2 regions of the Arthrobacter sp. Ha26 genome follow, and region 1 is predicted to be linked to the other one. Evidence: predicted binding sites of a transcription regulator. Region 1 holds the regulator's gene; the other holds the start of a gene.
What was found. The regulator LexA, encoded in region 1, represses DNA repair genes until DNA is damaged. The targets are predictions, from matches to a motif close to TCGAACANNTGTTCGA.
Positions count from the first base shown of each region.

Region 2: AC5RVY_RS13895 (LexA family protein) is a predicted target of LexA. The motif match lies at 4,170-4,185, and genes of this name have one in related genera.

Region 1 is NZ_JBNHGX010000004.1:378,671-389,637, reverse strand. Features, by position in the region: gene AC5RVY_RS12505 (MFS transporter) at 1-1,125, opposite strand, end outside; gene AC5RVY_RS12500 (SseB family protein) at 1,180-2,067, opposite strand; gene priA (bifunctional 1-(5-phosphoribosyl)-5-((5-phosphoribosylamino)methylideneamino)imidazole-4-carboxamide isomerase/phosphoribosylanthranilate isomerase PriA) at 2,086-2,832, opposite strand; gene AC5RVY_RS12490 (hypothetical protein) at 2,872-3,030, opposite strand; gene hisH (imidazole glycerol phosphate synthase subunit HisH) at 3,030-3,791, opposite strand; gene hisB (imidazoleglycerol-phosphate dehydratase HisB) at 3,788-4,408, opposite strand; gene AC5RVY_RS12475 (histidinol-phosphate transaminase) at 4,469-5,587, opposite strand; gene AC5RVY_RS12470 (LysM peptidoglycan-binding domain-containing protein) at 5,657-6,013, opposite strand; gene lexA (transcriptional repressor LexA) at 6,395-7,129, shown strand; gene AC5RVY_RS12460 (ATP-dependent DNA helicase) at 7,210-9,267, opposite strand; gene hflX (GTPase HflX) at 9,260-10,840, opposite strand.
Region 2 is NZ_JBNHGX010000005.1:254,609-265,575, reverse strand. Features, by position in the region: gene AC5RVY_RS13920 (SulP family inorganic anion transporter) at 1-256, shown strand, start outside; gene AC5RVY_RS13915 (GGDEF domain-containing protein) at 278-1,429, opposite strand; gene AC5RVY_RS13910 (zinc-ribbon domain-containing protein) at 1,576-1,812, shown strand; gene rsgA (ribosome small subunit-dependent GTPase A) at 2,162-3,340, shown strand; gene AC5RVY_RS13900 (alpha/beta fold hydrolase) at 3,385-4,089, shown strand; gene AC5RVY_RS13895 (LexA family protein) at 4,199-4,630, shown strand; gene AC5RVY_RS13890 (Y-family DNA polymerase) at 4,640-5,938, shown strand; gene treS (maltose alpha-D-glucosyltransferase) at 5,967-8,186, opposite strand; gene AC5RVY_RS13880 (D-arabinono-1,4-lactone oxidase) at 8,589-9,845, shown strand; gene AC5RVY_RS13875 (hypothetical protein) at 9,893-10,228, shown strand; gene AC5RVY_RS13870 (MarR family winged helix-turn-helix transcriptional regulator) at 10,292-10,825, opposite strand.

The DNA.
Region 1 (10,967 bases):
GCCCATTGCCTCGCCCCGCCGCGCCTCCTCCACCAGGTCCGTCACCTTCTCGGATGCCGACGAGAGCACCGGGGCGCACAGCAGCCCCGGCAGGATGGCAACCAGGGCGAGGGTCCACGTGTCGTGGGCGAACCCCATGGGGATGGTCAGGGCGGCCATGCCAAGGAGCAGGACAATGGGCGAAATCGGCCGGTGCATGGCGCCGTAGATGAGCCCGCCCACCACCGAGGCGGCGCACCAGAACAGGAACACGATGCCGATTTCGGCCTGGTGCCCGCCCGTTTCGAGTGCTGCGACTATTCCCACGTCCGTGCCGCTGAGGACCATTCCGGCTCCCGCGGCAACAGCGAAGAGCGCGGCCACGGTGGCGGTGAACCAGGTGAAGTTGCCCGCCACCTTCTCCCTGAGCCCAACGCTGCGGGCGCTGTGGGCAGCAGCGGGTGCCAGGTCCGCCGCGGCTTCCTGCGGGTGGGCTGGCGCGGTGGAGACGACGGCGGCCTCGGCTGCCCGCTGCTGGTCCGCCTCGCAGTTTTCCGAGGTGGTGGCACTGCGGGTGGGCGGGTTGAACCACATCAGGAACAGGCCCGCCAGGGACGTTGAAACTCCCACAATCGTCAGGCCGGCTACGCTGAAACCGCTGGTGGCCACAATGGCTCCGGCGGCAGGACCGATCATAAAGACCACTTCGGTGGTGATTGCATCCAGGGCGAAGGCTGTGCGGCGCTGATCGTCGTCGGCCAGTACCCCCAGGGATTGCCGTACCACGCTGAAGATGGGCAGCGTGAGGAGCCCGCCCACGAAGACCAGTGGCAGGAGCCATTGGTAGGACACGTGCGGCACTACGGACCAGATGACGGTCTCGGACACCACTGAAGGAATCAGGGCCCTGCGCAGGCCCACCGTATCCACCCGTCGTCCGCGCCAGGGGGCACCAAGGGCGATGCCAATGGTCATCACGGCCGCGGCGGTACCTGCCGCGGCGTATCCCTGGTCGAGGGTGAGGACAATGTGCAGGGTCAGCAGCACACCGGCGGCGGAGTGCGGAATACGGGCGATCATGCCCACCAGGAGCAGCCGCCTGATGGGCCGCACGGCGAGCAACTCCCGGTAGAGAGCGAAATTCACGAAAGAATCCTTCGGTCTGCCGCAGCCGGCCGGGGATCCCCCTCCTCGCCGCAGCTAGTGGACAGCGCGCCGGAGTTTTATCTCGATCGAATCGACCCGCTCACCAAACAATACATTCCGGGACCACTCCGCCTGGAGTCCGGCCACCAGGTCCTGTACTGCGGCTGCATCCAGGCCGTCCTCCAGATAAAGGACCGCCTGCATCTCGGGACCGGCGCCTCCGCCGGCGAGGAGGGTTCCGTCAGCAGTACGGGCTGCCACTCCCCTGCCCGGCAGAAGCTCCAGGCCATGCACCGCGGGGAAGCGCGCCGCCGCCTGCCGCATCTGGTGGCCGACGGCGTCATCCGAGTAGGACGGAATCCAGTCTTGCTGCTGGGCCAGTGCCCACAGGGCAGGCCGCCGGACCACAAAGGTCACCGCCGAGCCCGGGTCAAGGACCAGCAGTTCGGCGCCTTCCGCCACGGCAGAAAGGGCTGCGCGGGCGGCGTAGACCGCTACGGGCCGCGCATCCGGGTGCCAGGAGCCGAGCGCTGCGGCGGACGTGAACGCCGGCATGGCCGTCCTGCCGTCGGCGGCTTTCAGGGTCACCAGGGCCATGTCCGCCTGCTTATTGGCGTGCAGGCCGTCCTGGCCTTCGGCTTCTTCAGCGAGCTGGGCAACGATCGGGATGAAGACGCGCGCGGTGGCGAGGGAGGCCACCACGGCGGCCTCGTCCCCGTGACCAGCCTGCAGGGCCGCGACGGCGGCCAGGTATCCGGCGTCGGCCAGTCCGTCGTCGTTGTCGAAGTTGTGGATCCTGGCGTGCTCCCCCGCCAGGCTCCGGCCCGCCCAGGGCTGGCCCGCGGAGTCGGCGGCACCACCGGCGCCTGCCAGTGCTGCTGCGATGTGTCCGGGGAGGTGGCGTTGCGGAGGCGTGCCCGGTCCGGGTTGGGTGCTGGCCACGGTGTTGCGCCTGGCCGGCTAGCGGCGGCCGGCGACGTCGAGGGCCTCGGGCAGGGTGAAGGCACCAGCGTACAGGGCCTTGCCCACAATGGCTCCTTCAACTCCCAGCGGTACCAGGGAGCGCAGGACCTTCAGGTCGTCCAGGCTGGAAATACCTCCCGAAGCCACCACGGGCTTGCCGGTCTTTTCGACCATCTGGCGGAGCAGCTCCACGTTGGGGCCCTGGAGCGTCCCGTCTTTGGTCACATCGGTGACCACGTAACGGGAGCAGCCGGCCTCTTCGAGCCTGCCCAGGACGTCCCAGAGGTCCCCGCCTTCCTTGGTCCAGCCGCGGCCGGCCAGGGTGGTTCCGCGGACATCGAGGCCGACGGCGATCTTGTCGCCGAAGCGTTCGATGGCCCGGCGGGTCCACTCGGGGTTTTCCAGGGCGGCCGTACCAAGGTTGACCCGTGCCACGCCGAGGTCCAGTGCTGCCTCAAGCGTTTCGTCATCCCGGAGGCCGCCGGAAAGTTCCACGTTGATGTCCAGCCTGCCCACCACATCGCGCAGCAGGTCCGCATTGGAGCCACGGCCGAAGGCGGCGTCCAGGTCCACCAGATGGACCCACTCGGCGCCCTGCTGCTGCCAGTTCAGTGCCGCTTCCAGCGGGGTTCCGTAGCTTGTTTCGCTGCCCGCCTCGCCTTGGACCAGCCTGACGGCCTGGCCGTTGACGACGTCGACGGCGGGCAGGAGTTCAAGAACCGGCAGGTCGGTAGCGGTGTTCATCAATATCCTCGAAAGTTGGGGGAACAGGTGGGCAGGGCGCTAGCTGGCGGGCAGCGTCAGCAGATAGGCGGCAAGCAGTGCCATGGCGGCCAGGACGTAGAAGGACACCTGGGTCCAGAGCGGTTTGTGCTGCTGCCGGAAGGAGATGCCGCCGCCGATGAGCAGGCCGGCGAGGCCCATCAGCAGGACAGACCACACTAGGCGTCTCCGCCGGCGGACGTTTCCGGCGTCGGGTTGCCTGCATCGGCGGGCCGGCGGAGTGCCTCCACCCAGTTGCGCAGGAGCTGCGCTCCGGCGTCGCCGGACTTTTCCGGGTGGAACTGGGTTGCGCAGAGCGGACCGTTTTCCACTGCGGCGATGAACGGAGCGCCGTGCTCGGACCAGGTGACCAGCGGCGCGGCCATCCGCGGCTGGACGACGTCGAAGTTCCATTCCTGCACGCCATAGGAGTGGACGAAGTAGAAGCGCTCGTTTTCAACGCCGGCGAACAGCTTGGAACCTTCCGGCACCTTGACCGTGTTCCAGCCCATGTGGGGTACCACCTCCGCGGGAAGGAGTTCCACCTTGCCGGGCCATTCGCCCATGCCTTCAGCCTCGGTGCCGTGTTCCACGCCCGCCTCGAACAGCACCTGGAGCCCTACGCAGATGCCCAGGACGGGGCGTCCACCGGCGACGCGGCGGCCGATGAGGCGGATGCCGTCCACAGCCTTGAGCTCACGCATCACGGTCTCGAACGCGCCGACGCCGGGCACCACCAGGCCGTCCGCGTTCAGTACATCCTCGGGTTTTGAGCTGAGGATTACCTCGGCCCCTGCCCGTTCCAGGGCACGTACAGCGGAACGGACGTTCCCCGAACCGTAGTCGAGCACCGTGACGGTGGGTTTGCCCTCCGGCGACGGCAGCTTCTGCGCAGCCGAGGGATCGATGATGGCGCCGTCCCGAAGGACCTGGCCGCTCACAGCGCGCCCTTGGTGGAGGGGATGCCCTCAACCCGGGGATCGGACTCCACGGCAGCGCGAAGGGCACGTGCGAACGCCTTGAACTGGGCTTCGACGATGTGGTGCGGGTCCCTTCCGGCGATCACATTCATGTGCAGGCAGATCCCGGCGTGGAGGGTGATTGCTTCAAAGACGTGGCGGGTGAGCGAGCCAGTGAAGTGGCCGCCGATCAGGTGGTACTCCTGGCCTGCGGGTTCCCCGCCGTGCACCAGGTACGGGCGGCCGGAAACGTCCACCACGGCGTGCGCCAATGCCTCGTCCAGGGGCACGGTGGCTTCACCGAAGCGGCGGATTCCCGCCTTGTTGCCCAGGGCGGTGCGCAGCACCTCACCGAACGTGATGGCTACATCCTCGACGGTGTGGTGGACGTCGATGTGGGTGTCACCGGTTGCTTTCACCGTCAGGTCGATGAGTGAGTGCTTGCAGAGCGCGGTGAGCATGTGGTCATAGAAGGGCACCGACGTGTCGATGTCCGAGACGCCGGTACCGTCGAGGTTGATTTCCACGAGCACGGAGGACTCGCTGGTGGCACGCTCCATGCGCGCGGTCCTGGCCGCAGTGGATCCGGTGGAACTCATGGTCAAGTGTCCTTTGGGAAGAAGGAGTGGTTCAGGGCGTCCAGCGCCGGTACTTCCAGTCTAGGCGGGAAGCCCGGACTGGCCGGCAAGGATGCTTTCGAGGGATGTGAGGAAAGCTGTGGTTTCGGTCTCAGTGCCGGCAGTGACGCGAAGATAGCCCGGAATTCCAACGTCGCGGATCAGGACCCCTGCGTCGAGCAGCCCCTGCCAGACCTGGTGCGGATTCTCCACCCCGCCGAAGAACACGAAATTTGAGTCTGACGCGGCGGGTTTGAGGCCCATCCTGGTCAACTCGGCCACAATCCTGTCGCGCTGCTTCTTGATGTCCTCAACATCTGCCATCAGCGCCTCGCGGTGCTGGAGCGCTGCCAGGGCAGTTGCCTGCGTAATGGCGGAGAGGTGGTACGGCAGGCGCACCAGGCGCAGGGCGTCGGTGACCTCAGGCGCCGCGGCCAGGTAGCCCAGGCGCGCGCCTGCCAGGGCAAAAGCCTTGCTCATGGTCCGCGAGACAATCAGCCGTTCGCGGCCTGGCAGCAGGGTCAGTGCGCTGGGCGTTCCGTCGTGCGCGAACTCGTGATAGGCCTCATCAACAATGATGATCGCCTGGCTGGCTTCTCCGGCTTCATAGACAGCTTCCACAACGTCGAGCCCGAGAGCTGTTCCTGTGGGGTTGTTCGGCGAGCAGAGGAAAACGATGTTGGGCTGCAGTTCTTTGACCTGCAGCGCGGCAGACTCTGCACTGAGGCCGTACCCCTCGGCGCGTTCGCCCACAAGGTATTCGGTGTCCGTACCGCTGGCCAGCAGCGGGTACATCGAGTACGTGGGCGGGAAGCCGAGCGCCGTGCGGCCCGGGCCGCCGAAAGCCTGCAGAATCTGCTGGAGCACTTCGTTGGAGCCGTTGGCCGCCCAGACATTGGAGGGTCCGAGTCCATGTCCCATGTATTCGGCCAGGGCCTTCCGCAAGTCGGTGAACTCACGGTCGGGGTACCGGTTCAGTCCGGCGGCGGCCTCTGTCACTGCCGCACTGATGGCGGCCCGGACGCCCTCGGGCACACCATGGGTGTTCTCGTTGACGTTGAGGAGGATGGGAACATCCAGCTGTGGTGCACCGTACGGGGTAAGCCCACGAAGGTTGTTGCGGAGGGGAAGCCGGTTCAGGCGCTCTAGCTGGTGATTCACCTGAACAGTTTAGTGCCCCTTTCGGGGACCGGAAAATGTGACGGTGCCCTGTTCGCAATCGGCGTGCAGTTACCGCGTGGGCACATAAAGCTGCTGCCCGGGGTGGACCGCGCCGGCACTGAGGTTGTTCAGCTGCACGATGTCTGCCACGACGTCACGCGCGTCCCGCTCCGGGTCTACGGTTCCGGCGATGGCCCACAGCGACTGGCCCGGCTGCACAGTGACCGTGACAGTGGGGGTTACAGAGAGGTCCGCCGCTGTGTCTGACGCCTTTGCAGGCGAGTTGAAGAAGCCGGCCAGGGAGAGCAGCAAGGCCGCCAGCAGGACCAGCGGGAAGCCGATCAGGACAATCTTCCCGCGGCGGGTCAGGCGAAGCGGCGGCAGGGGCGGCGTACGCCGCGCCTGCCGGAGTCGCGGCTGCGACATGAGTTGATCCATCGAAAGAAGCTGTGGGCGCGAACCCTCTGAAGCAGATGTAGCTGACATGAACTGAGCCCTCCTGGACTGACCGTGCTGCCCGATGTCTTCCCCGGCGCCCGCCCTGATCCCCGCGGACCTGGTCCGGGTTTTCGAACGGTTCGAAACCGAATAGAACACATGTTCGAACTTTGCTTTCTCTGTTTTAGCACCTATCAACGAATAATGTCGAGACTCGCTAGAACAAATGTTTGAAAATGCAATGCGGCTGGCCTAGCTTTGAAGACAAGAACAACCACCTCTGAAGTTGATCAGCAGGGTCTGACAATTACGGCGGCACCTCCAGGTCCGGGCCGAAAAGCCGGGCAAACCCGAAAGGCATTGGCGAATATGGCAGCAGCAGCCGCCGGGGGCAGGGCAACCTCCCAACCGAAGAAGAGCGCCAAGGGCCTGACGCCGCGGCAGAAGAAAATCCTCGAAACCATCCAGCGCTCGGTCAACGACAACGGCTATCCGCCGTCAATGCGCGAAATCGGCGACACCGTGGGCCTGGCGAGCCTGTCCAGCGTCACTCACCAGCTGTCGCAGCTGGAAAAGCTCGGTTATCTTCGCCGGGACCCGAAACGGCCGCGCGCCATGGAGGTGCTGATGCCCCTCACGCTGGACGGTGGCTCATCCAAGCCTCCAGCTGAGCCCTCTGCCCTTCTGCAGGGCAGCGGCGGCACGGTAACCGAACTCCCCACCGCCATGGACACGGCCATGGTTCCCCTCGTGGGCCGCATCGCTGCCGGCGGTCCCATCCTGGCCGATCAAGTGGTGGAGGATGTCCTGGCGCTCCCCCGGCAGCTGGTGGGCCAAGGGGAACTGTTTATGCTCAAGGTTGCCGGTGATTCCATGGTGGATGCAGCGATCTGCGACGGCGACTGGGTGGTGGTACGCCGCCAGGCGGATGCCGCGAACGGCGATATCGTCGCGGCATTGCTGGATGATGAAGCCACGGTAAAGACCTTCCGGCAGCGTGACGGCCACACGTGGCTGCTGCCGCAGAACACCCAATACGAACCCATTTTGGGTGACCATGCCACCATCATGGGCAAGGTTGTCTCGGTGCTCCGCTCTCTTTAGGCAACGGAATGTAGATTACGCAGGTGACGCCCCGGCGGCGCCAGGGCGTCACCGGCAGCGCCAGGGCGTCACCGGGAGCATCAGGAGTTCTCCTGCGCCAGCCGCTCGAGCGCCGCAATGGCCGTCTTCCGGTCCGTCGTGGGCCAGAAGGGCGGGAGCGCGCCACGGAGGAACCCTGCATACCGTTCGGTGGCCAGCCTGGAGTCCAGTACCGCCACCACGCCCTTGTCGCCGGTGGAACGGATCAGCCGTCCTGCCCCCTGGGCCAGCCGGATGGCGGCGTGGGTGGCCGAAACGGACATAAAGCCGTTGCCGCCGGCCTGCGCCACGGCACGTGACCGGGCCGTCATCAGTGGATCGTCCGGCCGCGGGAACGGAATCCGGTCAATGACCACAAGCCGGCAGGATCCACCAGGAACATCCACGCCCTGCCACAGGGACATGGTGCCGAAGAGGCAGGTATCGGGTTCGTCCGCGAACTGCTTCACCAGGGCCGTCATGGTGGAATCGCCCTGGCAGAGAATAGTCGTGCCGAGCTTTGGCCTCAACGCATCGGCTGCCTCCTCCGCCGCGCGCCGTGACGAAAACAGGCAGAGGGCACCACCGTTGGAAGCCCGGATGAGCGCCTCCAGTTCAGCCAGGGCTTCGGGCGACACACCCCGGCCGGGCTTGGGCAGGTGGCCCGCCACATAGAGGATGCCCTGCCGTGGATAGTCAAAGGGCGACCCCACATCGACGCCGGTCCAGCTGGGCGCGCCCTCCCCAACCAGGCCCAGTCCGCCCGCGGCCGGTTCGAAAGCGGAACCGATGGCCAGGGTCGCCGAGGTCAGCACCACAGTATGGTCGGCGAACAGTCCCTCACGGAGCCGGCCGGCTACGGACAGCGGGGCAACGTTGATGAGCGCGGGCGCGGTCTCGTCCGGCTGGGAGTATCCCTGCTGGGGATCAAAGGAGCTGGCGCGCGAGAACCACACCACTTCCCTGTTCTCCCGGGCAGCCAGGAGCCGTTCGCACAGCTCCAGGATGACCATCAGCCGGGAGCGGGCGAGCTGCCGCCCGCCGTCGGCCGTTGTGCTGCTGTCCCCCTTGGAGTCGGACAAGGCGGCGCGGCAGGCTTCGCGCAGCTGGTCCACGCAGTCCAGCTGCTCATCGTTCAGGCCGTTCGGCAGCAGCCCGTTGGGGACTCCGGCCAGCGCAACTTCCAGGTTGGCGGCGGCGGCGTTGAGCGCATCCACGGTGATGGCCGTGTGCTTGCGCGCACCGGCTGCGGCGGCATGGACCATGGCCAGCGAGAGTTGGCCGGATACGGCGCCAGTCACCCTGTCCTGGAGCTCATGCGCCTCATCAACCACCACGACGTCGTACTCGGGCAGCACGGCCAGGCCCTCAAAAGCGCTGACGGCAAGCATGGCGTGGTTGGTAACCACAACATCAGCGTCTGCAGCATTCTGGCGCGCCAGCTCACTGAAGCATTCTGCCGCCATGGGGCACTTCTGCGCCCCCAGGCATTCCATTGACGTGACGGAGACCTGCCGCCAGGCGCGGTCCGTGACACCGGGCAGAAGCTCATCCCGGTCACCGGTGGTGGTTTTCTCCGCCCACTCGCGCAGGCGGACTACTTCCTTGCCGAGCTGGGAGGCGGGACCGCCTACGGCCGCCGCGAAGTGGGGCACGCTGGTGTCCTCGCCCAGGGAAAACAGCTGGCCCTCGGCGGGTTCCTCGGAGGGAAATCCCCCTTCGAGTTTATGCAGGCACACGTAGTTGGAGCGGCCCTTGACCAGTGCCACCTTGACGGGACGGTCCAGGGCTGGAGTGATGGTTTTCAGGAGCCGGGGAAGGTCCCTGCCCACGATCTGGGTCTGCAGGGCAAGCGTTGCCGTGGACACCAGGGCCGGCTTGTTGCTCTCCAGCGCATGGGCTATGAGGGGTATGAGGTACGCCAGCGACTTTCCGGTACCCGTGCCCGCCTGGACGAGCAGGTGGTCCCCGGTTTCGAGTGCCCGCGCCACCTGCCTGGCCATCTCGTGCTGGCCGCTCCTGCTCTGTCCGCCCATGCCCGCAACGGCCCGGTCGAGCAGTTCGATAACGAACTGCTCGCCGGCCGTTCCTGTGGCTTCGCCAGCCACGAGGTCAGTCATGGGTGACGAATGATTCCAGTTCAGCCGCGAGGCCTTCCCGGACTTTGACTACTGCCCGGGTACCGGCTTCATCATGGTCAACGCTGATAATCTCAGCGTCCGATTCGTGCAGCTTGCTGACCAGGTCCCCGCGGTCGTAGGGAATGAGGAGGTCAAGCTTGACGGACGGACGCGGGATGGCCTCGCTGACGGCCTGCAGCAGCTGCGGAATTCCTTCCCCCGTGCGGGCTGAAACCACTACATGCCGCGGTTCCCGCTGCTTCAGCCGCTCCACCACAAAGGGATCCGCGGCGTCGGCTTTGTTCAGGACGATGATCTCCGGCACTTTGCGGGCGTCCACTTCGCTGAAGACCTTGCGGACGGCAGCAATCTGGCCCTCGGGATCCGGGTGCGAAACGTCCACGACGTGAAGGATCAGGTCCGAGTCCGCCACTTCCTCCAGGGTGGAACGGAAAGCCTCTACCAGCTGGGTGGGCAAAGAACGGACAAAACCCACAGTGTCCGCCAGGGTGTAGCCCAGGCCGTCCGCTGTTTCAGCTTTGCGGACCGTGGGGTCCAGCGTGGCGAACAAGGCATTCTCCACCAGCACGCCTGCATCCGTCAGCCGGTTCAGCAGCGAGGATTTGCCGGCGTTGGTGTACCCGGCGATTGCCACGGAGGGCACCTCATTACGACGGCGGTTGGCGCGTTTGGTCTCGCGGGCAGGCTTCATCGCGGCGATTTCCCGCCGCAGCTTGGCCATGCGGGTGCGGATCCTCCGGCGGTCCAGTTCGATCTTTGTTTCACCGGGACCACGCGAACCCATACCCGCCGCGGCACCGCCCACCTGTCCACCGGCCTGGCGGGACATCGACTCGCCCCAGCCGCGCAGACGCGGCAGCAGGTACTCGAGCTGCGCCAGCTCAACCTGGGCCTTGCCTTCCCGGCTCTTGGCATGCTGGGCAAAGATGTCCAGGATCAGGGCCGTGCGGTCGATCACCTTCACCTTGACGATGTCCTCAAGGCCACGCCGCTGCGACGGGGCCAGTTCGGCATCCACCACCACGGTGTCGGCGCCGGTGGACATCACGATGTCCTTCAGCTCCAGGGCCTTGCCGGAGCCAAGGAACGTTCCCGGGTCCGGCTTGTCGCGGCGCTGCACCAAACCGTCAAGGACCTCGGAGCCTGCGGTTTCGGCGAGGGCGGCGAGCTCGCGCAGCGAGTTTTCCGCGTCCGCGAGGGTTCCTTCGGACCACAGTCCTGCCAGGACCACCCGTTCCAGGCGCAGCTGCCGGTATTCGACTTCGGTGACGTCTTCGAGTTCTGTGGACAGCCCTGCCGTGCGGCGCAGGGCACGGCGTTCCTCGAGATCCTGCTGGTCGCCGTCGTATGTTGTGTGTTCTTCATCCAGGCGGGAGATGGCCTGGGCTTTGCCCAGTACCGCTTTTCCGTCGCCGCGCTGCGTTGCATCTGGCGTGCTGACGGCTTTGGCCGGTACGTCCTTGGAGAGAATCCGGTCGATCACGGCCTGGATTTCCTCAGGACTCATGTCCTGGGAGGCTGAATCGGATCCGGTGTTGGGCTGGCTGGTCATGGTCTCCTTTGAAGGTTCGGCAGTTCCAGAATAGTGCCGATTGGTGGTGATTGGGGAAGTATTCGCGCTGGGCTGACGGCCTGCGGTCATGCAGTTCTCCTGGTTTCTCGCGCCGGGCAGCGATGTG
Region 2 (10,967 bases), on a different contig from region 1:
CGGGGAGCTGTTTTTCGCCTCGTCCAACGATCTCTACACCCAGTTCGAATATGCCCTGGATGCCGACCCGGAGATCACCCGCGTGGTGGTGGACCTGCACGCCTCGCACCTCTGGGACGCGTCCACCATCGCGGTGCTGGACGCCGTGACGGAAAAGTACCGCCGCCACGGCCGCGAGGTGGAATTGATTGGCCTGAACTCCGCCAGCATCCAGATGCGCGAGCGGCTGGCCGGAAAGCTCAATGCCGGGAACTGAACAGCCCCTGCGGTGACGGCGCTAGCGCATCTTGTCGCTGCGGGCCGTCTGGTTCCTGCCCAGTGATTTGGCCCGGTACAAGGCGGCGTCCGCGGCGGCGATGAGGTGGTCCACGTCTGTAGTGCCGGCGTCGTAGGCGGAGATCCCGTAACTGACGGTGGGCATCTCCATTCCGTCCGCGGCCGGGGCCGCGGCCAGGCGCCGGCTGATCTCCTCGGCTATGTTTTCTGCCCGTTCGGCATTGGTGCCGGGCAGGAGGAGGACGAACTCTTCGCCGCCGTACCGCCCCACCAGGTCGGTGGACCGGACGGTGGCGCTGCAGGCGTTTCCGAAGGACTGCAACGCTACGTCGCCGGCGGCGTGGCCATAGGTGTCGTTGACGGCTTTGAAATGGTCGAGGTCGGCCAGGATGAGTGTGCCGGAGCCGCGGGTAGTGGCGAGGTCGGCCAGCTGCTCGGCTGCCAGGTCCAGGAATGCCTTGCGGTTGAGCAGACCGGTGAGGTCGTCACGGGAGGCCACGACGCGCAGGGCCCTGGTCTGCTGTTCGCTGCTCAGGGCGGCCATGCTGAACGAGACCACCACCAGCAGCACCATAGTGACCAGGGTGGTAACGGCGGAACCGAACACCGTAACGAAGGTGGGGCCGTCCTGCCCCTCCACCAGGAAGGCCAGCCAGCGCAGGAAGTAGAAGACCGAGAGACCGCCGGCCGCCGCGGCCATGGGGATCCGGACGCGCGAATACCCCGGTTCCAGGCGCCACAGTTCATGGGACGCGAGCCCGATGGTAAGGCTCATAGCCGCCAGGAAGACCGGCCCCCCGGACCAGGTGTTGGTGGCCGGCTTGTCCAGTACTGAGGCGATCAGGGTGATCAGTGGAATGCCGCTAAAGGCCCAGCGGGGCGGCGGGACTGTCCGCAGTGAACGTGCCCCTGCCCAGACCGCCACGCCACCGTGGACCAGCAGGACGTTGCCCAGCGGATTGCCCCAGACCTGGTGTGGCGTGCCGTCCAGCAGGAAGCACACGGACCCGGACACAAAAAACACCAGCGCCAGGCACCACCAGCCGCTGTACGGCGAGCGCGTGATCCGGTACGCGGAGAAGTAGAAGAGGAACACCAGGACCAGCGCCATCAGGCCAAACGCGATTCTCAGGGTTGCGGTATCCAGAAGCATCTAAACGAAGTCCCCCCGAATGCGCCAAAAGCGTGCTGAACCCCAAGTATTGCACCGGTCCCGGAGGCTGTCAGGCCAACCACTTCAGCCTGTGCGGGGCCTAAGGTTGTTTGATAGTCCCCCGGACCACTCCGAAAGGCAAAAAGGTGCTTCTTCTCTTCGGTTTCAAGACGGTATTGAACGCTCTGCCCGGCAAACCGGCTACCTGCCCTCACTGCGGGTCCTTTGTGCACCACCGCCTTGAGGAGCGGGCCACAAAGTTCACCCTCTTCTTTATCCCCGTGTTCACCACGTCCCGGTCCTATCGCATCACGTGTACCAACTGTGGCTACGTTTCGAGCATTTCCGCGCGGCAGAAGCGGGCGCTGGAACTGCATCGCTAGGAATCGGCTTTCTCATTCCGGCTGTGCGGCGCTTTCACTTTTGCTCTGGTGGAGGCTTGCGGCCGGGGCTAGGGTGGGACCGGTCGGGACCTTCACTGGTGCCCGCCACATGCACGCCACGTGTAAGCCGGCGAGCTCCAGATACTTTCCAGGGACCGGTTCCGGGTCCTGCCGCGTAGAGAGGGAGGTGTTTTTGATGACTTTCACAGCCGTGCGCACTGAGCGCTCCGCATCCTTCGTCCAAACCCTTCCCCTGTGCCGCGCCTGCACCGCCTGACCTCACTGCGGAGCGCCGAAGCACCAAGGCTGCCAGCTGCCGGTGCAGGGGTGTTTTCCCCGAGGTATCACAGTGAGCATTCCTTCAGGCCACGTCCTGGCTTCGACTAACCCTTCAACCAGCACAGCACGTAACCCCACGTCAACAAACACAGGTCCCCTCCGCTACGGCTACACTCCCGCCGTCGCCCAGCACTTCGAGGACCATCCCCTGCCGGACGCCACCGAACGCGGCCGGGTGGTCCGCGTGGACCGCACCCTGCTCCTCGTCGCGGTGGGAGCCGACATCCTGCATCTGCCCTACCCACTGACCGGAGAGACGGCAGTGACCGGGGACTGGGTGTGGATCGGGCCCAACCGGGCCGGCGGGCGCCAGATCCTTGGCGTCCTTCCGCGCCGGTCGGAGCTCAGCCGCAAACGCGCGTTCGAGGACTCCTCCGCGGCGCAGGTCCTGGCCGCGAATATGGACATGGTGGGGCTTGTAGTGCCCGTGGACCGGCCACTGACCCACAACCGGCTGGAGCGGACCCTCGTGGCGGCGTGGGACTCCGGCGCCACTCCCCTGGTGATCATCACCAAGGCGGACCTCGCCGAAGTGGCGGACGACGTCGTCGGGAAAGTTGTCCTGCAGGCCGCCGGCGTGGAGGTGGTCACCACCTCGGCGGAAAGCGGCGACGGGATCGACGAACTCCTGCAGCAAATCCCTTCTGGCGGCACCCTCGTGCTCCTGGGTCCTTCCGGCGCGGGCAAGTCCACCCTCATCAACGCCTTGGTGGGGCACGAGGTCCAGCACACCGGGGAGGTCCGCCCGGGCGATTTCAAGGGCAAGCACACCACCACGTCGCGCGAGTTGGTGCCCCTCTCCAATGGGACGGTCCTGATGGATACGCCCGGGGTGCGGGGCTTCGGATTGTTCGACGCGGAGGACGGCATGGGTGAGATGTTCGGCGATGTGGAGGAACTGGCCGCCCACTGCCGGTTCTCGGACTGCGCCCACCACGGCGAGCCCGGCTGCGCAGTCCAGGCGGCCATCACCGACGGCGTGCTGGACGAGCGCCGCTGGCACAGCTACCTGAAGCTGCAGCGGGAACTGGCCGCCCTTGCCCGGCGCAGCGACGTTGCAGCCCAGCGGGCCTACCAGCGGGAATGGCACCAGAAGGTGGTATCAGCAGGAAAGTCACAGCGGTGGGCCGAGCGCGGCCTGGTGGAACGGCAGGAAAGGCCGGGCGGGAAGGACCGCAAGCGGCGCTGACCAATACGCGTTCAGTTCGTCCGCCCGGGTAGTAGGGTGCCGTCATGGACATCATCCTGGTACCCGGTTTCTGGTTGGACGCCTCATCCTGGGCGGAGGTGACACCCGTGCTGGACGCCGCCGGCCACCGCACACATCCGCTCACGCTGCCGGGACTGGAGTCCGTTGGCGCCGACCGTTCAGGCATCGGACTGCGGGACCATATCAACGCCGTGGCCGCCGCCGTCGATGCCCTGGAGGGCAAGGTGGTCCTCGTGGGGCATTCCGGTGGCGGGGCCATCATCCATGGTGCGGTGGACGCCCGGCCGGACCGGGTGGCGCGGGCCATCTACGTGGACAGCGGACCCTTGGGCGAAGGGGGCGTCATCAACGATGAATTGACGGCCGACGGCGACGACGTGCCGCTGCCGCCGTGGGAGGAGTTCGAGGACGCGGACCTGGTCGACCTCGACCAAGGCCTGCGCGAAGCCTTCCGTGTACGCGCCATTCCCCAGCCAAAGAGAGTGGCCTATGACCTGCAGCATCTGGGTAACGAGCGCCGGTATGACGTTCCGGCCACCGTGATCGCCTGCGAGTTCCCGTCCGCCATGCTCAGGGAGTGGATCGCCGCCGGCCATCCCTTTGTCGCCGAGCTCGCGCGGATGAAGGACGTCGAATACGTGGACCTGCCCACCGGGCACTGGCCCCAGTTCACGAGGCCGGCGGACCTGGGAGGCGCCATCCTCGCTGCGGTGGAGCGGACGCCCTGACCGCTCCCCTTGCGCATCCGCTTCACCTGGGTGAGCTGCCGCCGTCGTTATTGTCCGCGCTCCGCTGTACACTCAAGGTGTCGAACATATATTCGAATAAGGGTGTGTTGTGGGCGTCATAATCGGTCCCCGTGTGATAGATGCGGGACTCTCGTTGCAGCTGGCGTGGTTGTCCCCGATACCTGTGGCCGCCGGTTATCCTTCACCTGCCCAGGACTACTTCGATGGCCGGATAGACCTGAATGCACACCTGATCAAGGACATCACCAGCACCTTCGTGGTCCGGGTGACCGGCGACTCCATGGAGCGGGCCGGCATCAGTGACGGCGACGAGCTCATTGTTAACCGGGCCCTGGAACCCAAGGACGGGTCGGTGGTGGTGGCGGTGCTGGACGGGGAGCTGACCGTGAAGCGGCTGCGGATCACCGCCCGGGGCGTGGTGCTGCAGGCTGAAAACCCCAAATATCCGGACATCCTGGTGCCCGCACTGAGTGAGCTGACCATCTGGGGTGTGGCCACCCGGTGCCTGCACCATGTGTGAGGGGCGGCCATGACCAAGCCGGCAACGATGCGGCAGATGCCCGAGATCGCCCATGTGGACGTCAACTGTTTCTATGCCAGCGCCGAGCGCGTCTTCGACCCGTCATTGGAGGGCAAGCCGCTGATCGTGCTCTCCAACAACGACGGCTGCGCTGTCACCCGATCGCCCGAGGCGAAGGCGCTGGGAATTGGGGTGGGCGAGCCCTGGTTCAAGATCGCGCCCCGGGCCAAGGAATGGGGGTTGATCGCCAAGTCCAGCAACTATGAGCTGTACGGGGACATCAGCGCCAGGGTGATGGAGTTGCTGGGCCGCTACTCCGCCTGGCTGGAGGTGTACAGCATCGACGAAGCGTTCCTGGGGGTCAAAGGCACTCCGGAACACCTGCTGGAACTCGGCCGGACCATCAAGGCCGCCACCGCCAGGAATGTCGGCGTGCCGGTCTGCGTCGGCATTGCCCGCACCAAGACCCTGGCCAAGCTGGCCAATAAATGGGCCAAGCACAACCCGGCGTTCGGCGGCGTCTGCCGGTGGGACTCTGTTCCGCCGGAACACCGGGAGGCGCTGATGGCCAGGCTCTCCGTAATTGAAGTCTGGGGAGTGGCAACGCGGATCACCAAACGCCTGAACGCGATGGGCATCCACTCCATCCTGGACCTCAAGCACGCCGACCCCGTGAGGATCCGCGAGCGCTTCTCCGTGGTGATGATGCGGACAGTCCTCGAGCTGCAGGGCACCCCCTGCATCCCCATGGAGGAAGCGCGGATCGGCCGGGACCAACTGATCTTCTCGCGCTCGTTCTCCACCCCCATCACCACGGCGCACCACGTCCGGCAGGTCCTCAGCGTCTATGCCCAGATGGCCAGCGCGCGGCTGGCCAAGCACAGCCTGCAGGCCAAACTGCTCACCGCGTTCGCCGGAACATCACACTTCAACGCGCAGCAGACGTCCTTCCCCTCCGTCTGCGTCCCGCTGCCCATGCCGACGGCGGACCCCGTCATCCTCACCAGGGCCGCCCACGCCCTGCTGCCCTCCATCATCGAAGGCACCAAGTACGCCCGCGCCGGCATTATGGTCACGGACCTGCGGCCCAGCGGCAACCAGAAGCCGCTGGAACCCTTCGAAAACCCGCACGAGGAGAGGCACATCGGCCCGCTGCTGGAGGACATCACCCGCCGCTATGGCCGCGGCTCCATCGGACTCGGCCATGCAGGAATCCGCGGCGGCCCGGACTGGACCATGAAACGCGGAATGCGCTCCCCCCGGTACACCACGCACTGGGATGAGCTCCCCCTGGTCAAAGCTGCCTGATCCGGGCAGCTTTGACCAGGGCAGGAAACTACAGTGCTTCCGCGTTCTCCTCCTCGGCGGGGACCGGCTCCTCAATCAGCAGCGCCGTTCCCTGGTATGCGCCAAGTTCGATGAAGAAGCTGTGCAGGTCGTCCACCTGGCCCACAGTCTCCTCGGTGAACAGGTCCTTCACCCCCGCCCCGGCCTCCAGGTAGCTGGAGTTGACGCTGCCCATGATGCTTTCACCCGAGAAGTTCAGGACCGTCACCTGGATCTGTCCGGATGCCAGGCGGTGGACCATCACCAGGAGCCCGCGCTGGGAAACCTGCGGAACATCCAGGAGCACACCGGTGGCAATGCCCCATTCCTCACGCACCTTGAGGACCTTCTGGAGCCGGCGCGCGAAGGAGTGTTCGTCCTTGAGCTGTTCGGGCAGCGGGCCATAGAGGCTGCGCGCCCGGGGCATGCCCGAAGCCGAAACAGTGGCTTCAGCGTTGGTGCCCATCAGGTCGTGGGCACCCCTGTTGATCCACCGGGTATCGCCTTGCGCCGTGAGCTCGCGGACCTGGGCCCTGTCCAGCGTTGTCATGCCCACCATGTCCCAGCCGGACAGCGCGAAGACGCCGGGCTGCAGCGCGTTGTACATCGCCAGCAGCAGGTGGGCTTCCCGCACCGTGTCAATCTGCTCGGAGGTGAGGGAGGACAGGTCCTTGATCCCCAGCGCAGCGGTAATCACGCTGACCGTGGTGCAGGCAATGCCGTTGGTGGTGAACACGGCGTTGTACGGCCCGTTCTCCCCCGTCAGCGCGTTCCGCAGCGTCTCCTGCACATGTTCGGTCAGCTCAGTGCCGGTCAGTTCGTTGCCGGCGAGTTCGAAGACGTCGTCCTTGTGCCGGGTGGCGAAGTGCACCAGTTCGTAGGTCAGTTCATCGTGGTTCTGCAGCGCGTGCACCAGGGATGCCTGGTCCACGCCGATCTCCATCGCCAGGCGAAGGGTGAGGCGCAGGAACTCGGTGTCCTGGGTGACCAGGGCGTAGTGGTAGCCGGGGCGGGTGATGAAGTCGTAGGACAGGTCCGGCCCGGTTTCCGAGGTTGCCTTGATGTCATCGATGGTGAGGTTCAGTTCCTGGAAGGAGAAGCCACCCACCTTGCGCACCATGCTGCCGATCAGCTGGTTGGCTGCCTCCGAGAGCGGGTGCCCTTCCGACCAGCCGGGCTGCTCCGCCGCGCTCTTTTCCACGCCCAGGAAGCCGTTGGCATCCAGCCGCAGGGCACCTGTGCCCAGGTCAAGCAGCGAGTGCAGCGCATCGCCAACCACCAGGCGCATGCCGGAAAAGGTGGGATCCAGCCAGTTGATGGAAGGCTGCCCGGCCTTGAAATAGTGCAGGTACACCCAGCGGCGCTTCTGGCCGGTGGTGTCCACGATGGCCCGGGTGGCGCTCCAGTTCGTTTCCTTCACGCCCGGTTCATAGAAGATGACCCGTTGCAGCCGGCCGATGATATACCCCGCCTGCTGCAGTGCCTGCTCGGCGTCGGGGCTGATGTTGACTGAATCCTCGCCCGGGGGGACGTCCGGCAGCAGGTGCCAGTCCGATTCCGGGATGTCGATCATGTGGTAAATGCCCGGGTAATCGCGGTAGTTCATTTCGGCAAGGCGGAAGTCCGCACCCTTGCCAGTGTGCCCGGGCACGATGTCGTCGATGATGGTGCCGTCGTGCTCCCCGGCGACCTCGCACATGCGGCGGAACTCGTCCTCGGAGCCGAACAGCGGATCGATCGCCATGCTGATGCGGTCAAAGTGGCCGTCCACGCTCGGCGTTTCCCTCCACCCCTCCAGCCCGCCGGCCTTCTTCACGGGGCCGGTGTGGATGGCCCTGATCCCGATCTCCCGGAACGTCTTCCACAACTCCGGGTCACCGAGGGCCCCCAGGAAAGACTGCCCCGGAGTAGTCATAAAGGACAGCGGGTAGGCGGTAAACCACACGGAGGCGCGTTCGACGGCGGCGCGCGGGTTGGGGTGCGCGAACGAGTGCTGCCACATGCTCGCCTGACCGGAAAGTTGCCGGGCCAGGACGTTGGCGTCGCCGAGCATCGCCTGGTTCCGCAACCACTCCACGTAGGTTTTGTTCAGTCCGTCCAGTTCCAGCGACGGGGCATTGGCGAAGTACTGCCGACGGCGGGCCACGGGCCGCAATGCCTTGGGCCGGGCAGGGTAGAACTTTTCATCGAAGGTGATTTCCGGAACTTCCGGGGCCTCTGCCTCCTCCAGGCCTGTTTCCTCCGCGGCTTCTGCTGATTCCGCGGCTCCCGCGGCCTCTGCGGATTCCGTGACCTCGGCAGCCCCCACGCCAGCCTCATCGCCGGTTTCCCCGGCCTGTCCTACTGCATCGCCCTCAGAGACGCTGGTGGTTGCTTTTCCCAGATCAGACACTGAGTTCCTCCCTCAACTCGACTGCATCCCACTCTGCCACGATTCAGGCACGCGCCGGACGGCGCCTGCGTATGAATTTCGGATCAGTGGCGGTTCGGGATGTCCGTACCCTGATGAACGGGTGGACATGCAATGCTGCCGGAGGGGAAGCTGTGGGGCGCGGAAGCACCTTGACACTCATTGTTGTTAGCGCTGACAGTGGAGGAGGCAAACCCACAACCCCCACCGGAAAGCTGGCTTTTGAAGAACTGGGCAGGAAACCTCGAATACTCCTCAGCGCACATTGAGCGTCCGGAATCCGTTGCGGAGCTGGCCCGAATAGTGGAGCGGGAAGGGCACGTCAAGGCCTTGGGATCCCGGCACTCCTTTAACCGGGTGGGGGACACCGACGGTGTGCACGTGCTGCTCGATGCCCTGCCGCAGAGGATCGAACTGGACCCTGAGCGCGGCACTGTTTTTGTCAGCGGGGGTGTCAGCTATGGAGCGTTGTGCCGCACACTGGAGCAATCCGGAGTGGCCATCCACAACCTGGCGTCCCTTCCCCATATCTCGGTGGCAGGCGCGGTCCAGACCGGAACGCACGGCTCCGGAGTCAACAATCCCTCGCTGGCCGGCGCAGTGCAGTCCATTGACCTGGTCCGGCCCTCGGGTGAAAGTGTCACGTTGACCCGGGCCGATGGCGACGAGTTCCTGGCCAGCGTGGTGGGCCTGGGCGCCCTGGGCATCGTTACCGGCCTGGAACTGACAGTCCAGCCCAGTTTTCCCATGCGCCAGCGCGTTCTTGAGAACCTGCCGTGGGAACGGGCGCTGACCGACTTTACCCGCATCATGTCCAGCGCCTACAGCGTGAGCATGTTTACCGACTACACGGGCGAAACCATCAGCCAGGTGTGGCTCAAGGCGCTGGCCTCGGAACCCCCGCTGGCCGAGATGTTTGATGCCACGGCCGCCACGCGGCCCCGCCATCCTCTGCCTGACATGTCCGCTGAGAACTGCACCCTCCAGCTGGATGAGCCGGGGCAGTGGCTGGACCGGCTGCCGCATTTCCGGCACGAGTTCACTCCCAGCAAGGGCGAGGAGCTCCAGAGCGAGTTCATCCTGCCGCTGGAACACGCGCCGGCGGCACTCCGGGCAGTACGCGGCCTGGCGGACAAGCTGGCGCCTCTGCTGTTTGTCTCCGAGATCCGCACCGGCGCCGCGGACGAATTCTGGCTGAGCCCGTTCTACCGGCAGCAAAGCGTTGCCCTGCATTTCACCTGGCGGCCGATGCAGCCCGAGGTGGAAGCACTCCTTCCGGACCTTGAGGAGGCCCTGCGGCCCTTCGGCGCCCGGCCCCACTGGGGCAAGCTGTTCTCCCCAACCGGGCACGACTGGGAGTCTTTGTATCCCCGGTTCGCGGAGTTCAGGTCCCTGGCCTCGGCCCACGATCCCGACGGGAAGTTCCGGAACGGGCTCCTGGATCACATCCTCGGCGTGCCGGCAGCCAGCGGCCGGTAACCGCGCGGGCAGGCAAGGCCCACACCGGCCATTGCTAGGGTGGAACCATGAATCCCCGCCTTGCCGCCCTGTCCGCCGTGCCCCTGATGCTGCTGCTCGCCGGCTGTGGCGCCGTCGAGGAAGCTGCCGGGAATGCGGCCAGCGACGCCGCCTCGAAGGTGGCCACGGCCGCTGCTGACGAAGTCAACCGGCAGATCTGCGCCGTGGTCCAGGACGGCCTGGTCAGCGTGGAGGACAAACGGGCCCTTGGCGGGCTTGTCTCGGCTGCCCGAACCGCCGGTGTACCCAGTGAAATTACGACGCCGCTGGGCCAGATTGCGGAGGCCGGAGACCAGGTGCCGAGCGACTCCGTCCAGGCTTTGAAGGATGCCTGCGCAGCCTGACCAGGATCCCCGGAACTGCCTCCTTTGACGGCAGCGTCCTTGCCCCGCCCTTCACTGCTGCCGTTACGGGTGGGGGTGGTCCAGTCCCCGGAAGCCATGGCCACGAGCTCCCGGCAACCGGCGGGGGGTGCGGTGGTGATCGGGGGCTACAAAGGGAACCACCTCCGGGTCCCGGCCGGGAGGCACGGCCCGGATGAACTTGGTGAGTTCGTCCTGCAGAACCTTCCAGGAGATCTCCGGATCGTCCGGATAGGCATCTCTTTCGGCCTGCCGGGCTGCCTCAAGGGCCGCCCGGCCCAGATCGGTGAGCTCCACCTTAAACTGCCTCCGGTCAGTGGACTGGCGGGTCCTGGTGAGATGTCCTGAGCCTTCAAGCCGGGTGAGTACCCTGCCCAAGGTCTGGCTCTGCACCCGGACAACTTCGGCAAGCTGCTCCTGGTTGAGTGGTCCTGCAGACAGCCCCTCCAGGGCTATGACAGCTGCCCGCGTCAGGCCAAGGGGCGCCAGAGCATCATCCTGACGCCGTTGGACCAATCGCGCCGCCAACGTAATAAGGCGGTAGCTGTTCCGTGCATCCGGATCGAGGTTGCTCGTCATCGGCCGCGGCCTTTCCTATAGGTGGCGAAGTACGGGTGGCATTACCCCTTTATGCGTCGCTACCTACCTACAATAAGCATGCTTAGCATCCTGTTCGCAAGTACGCTTACTATCCGCCCCGCCACTTGCCCCTCAAACCCAA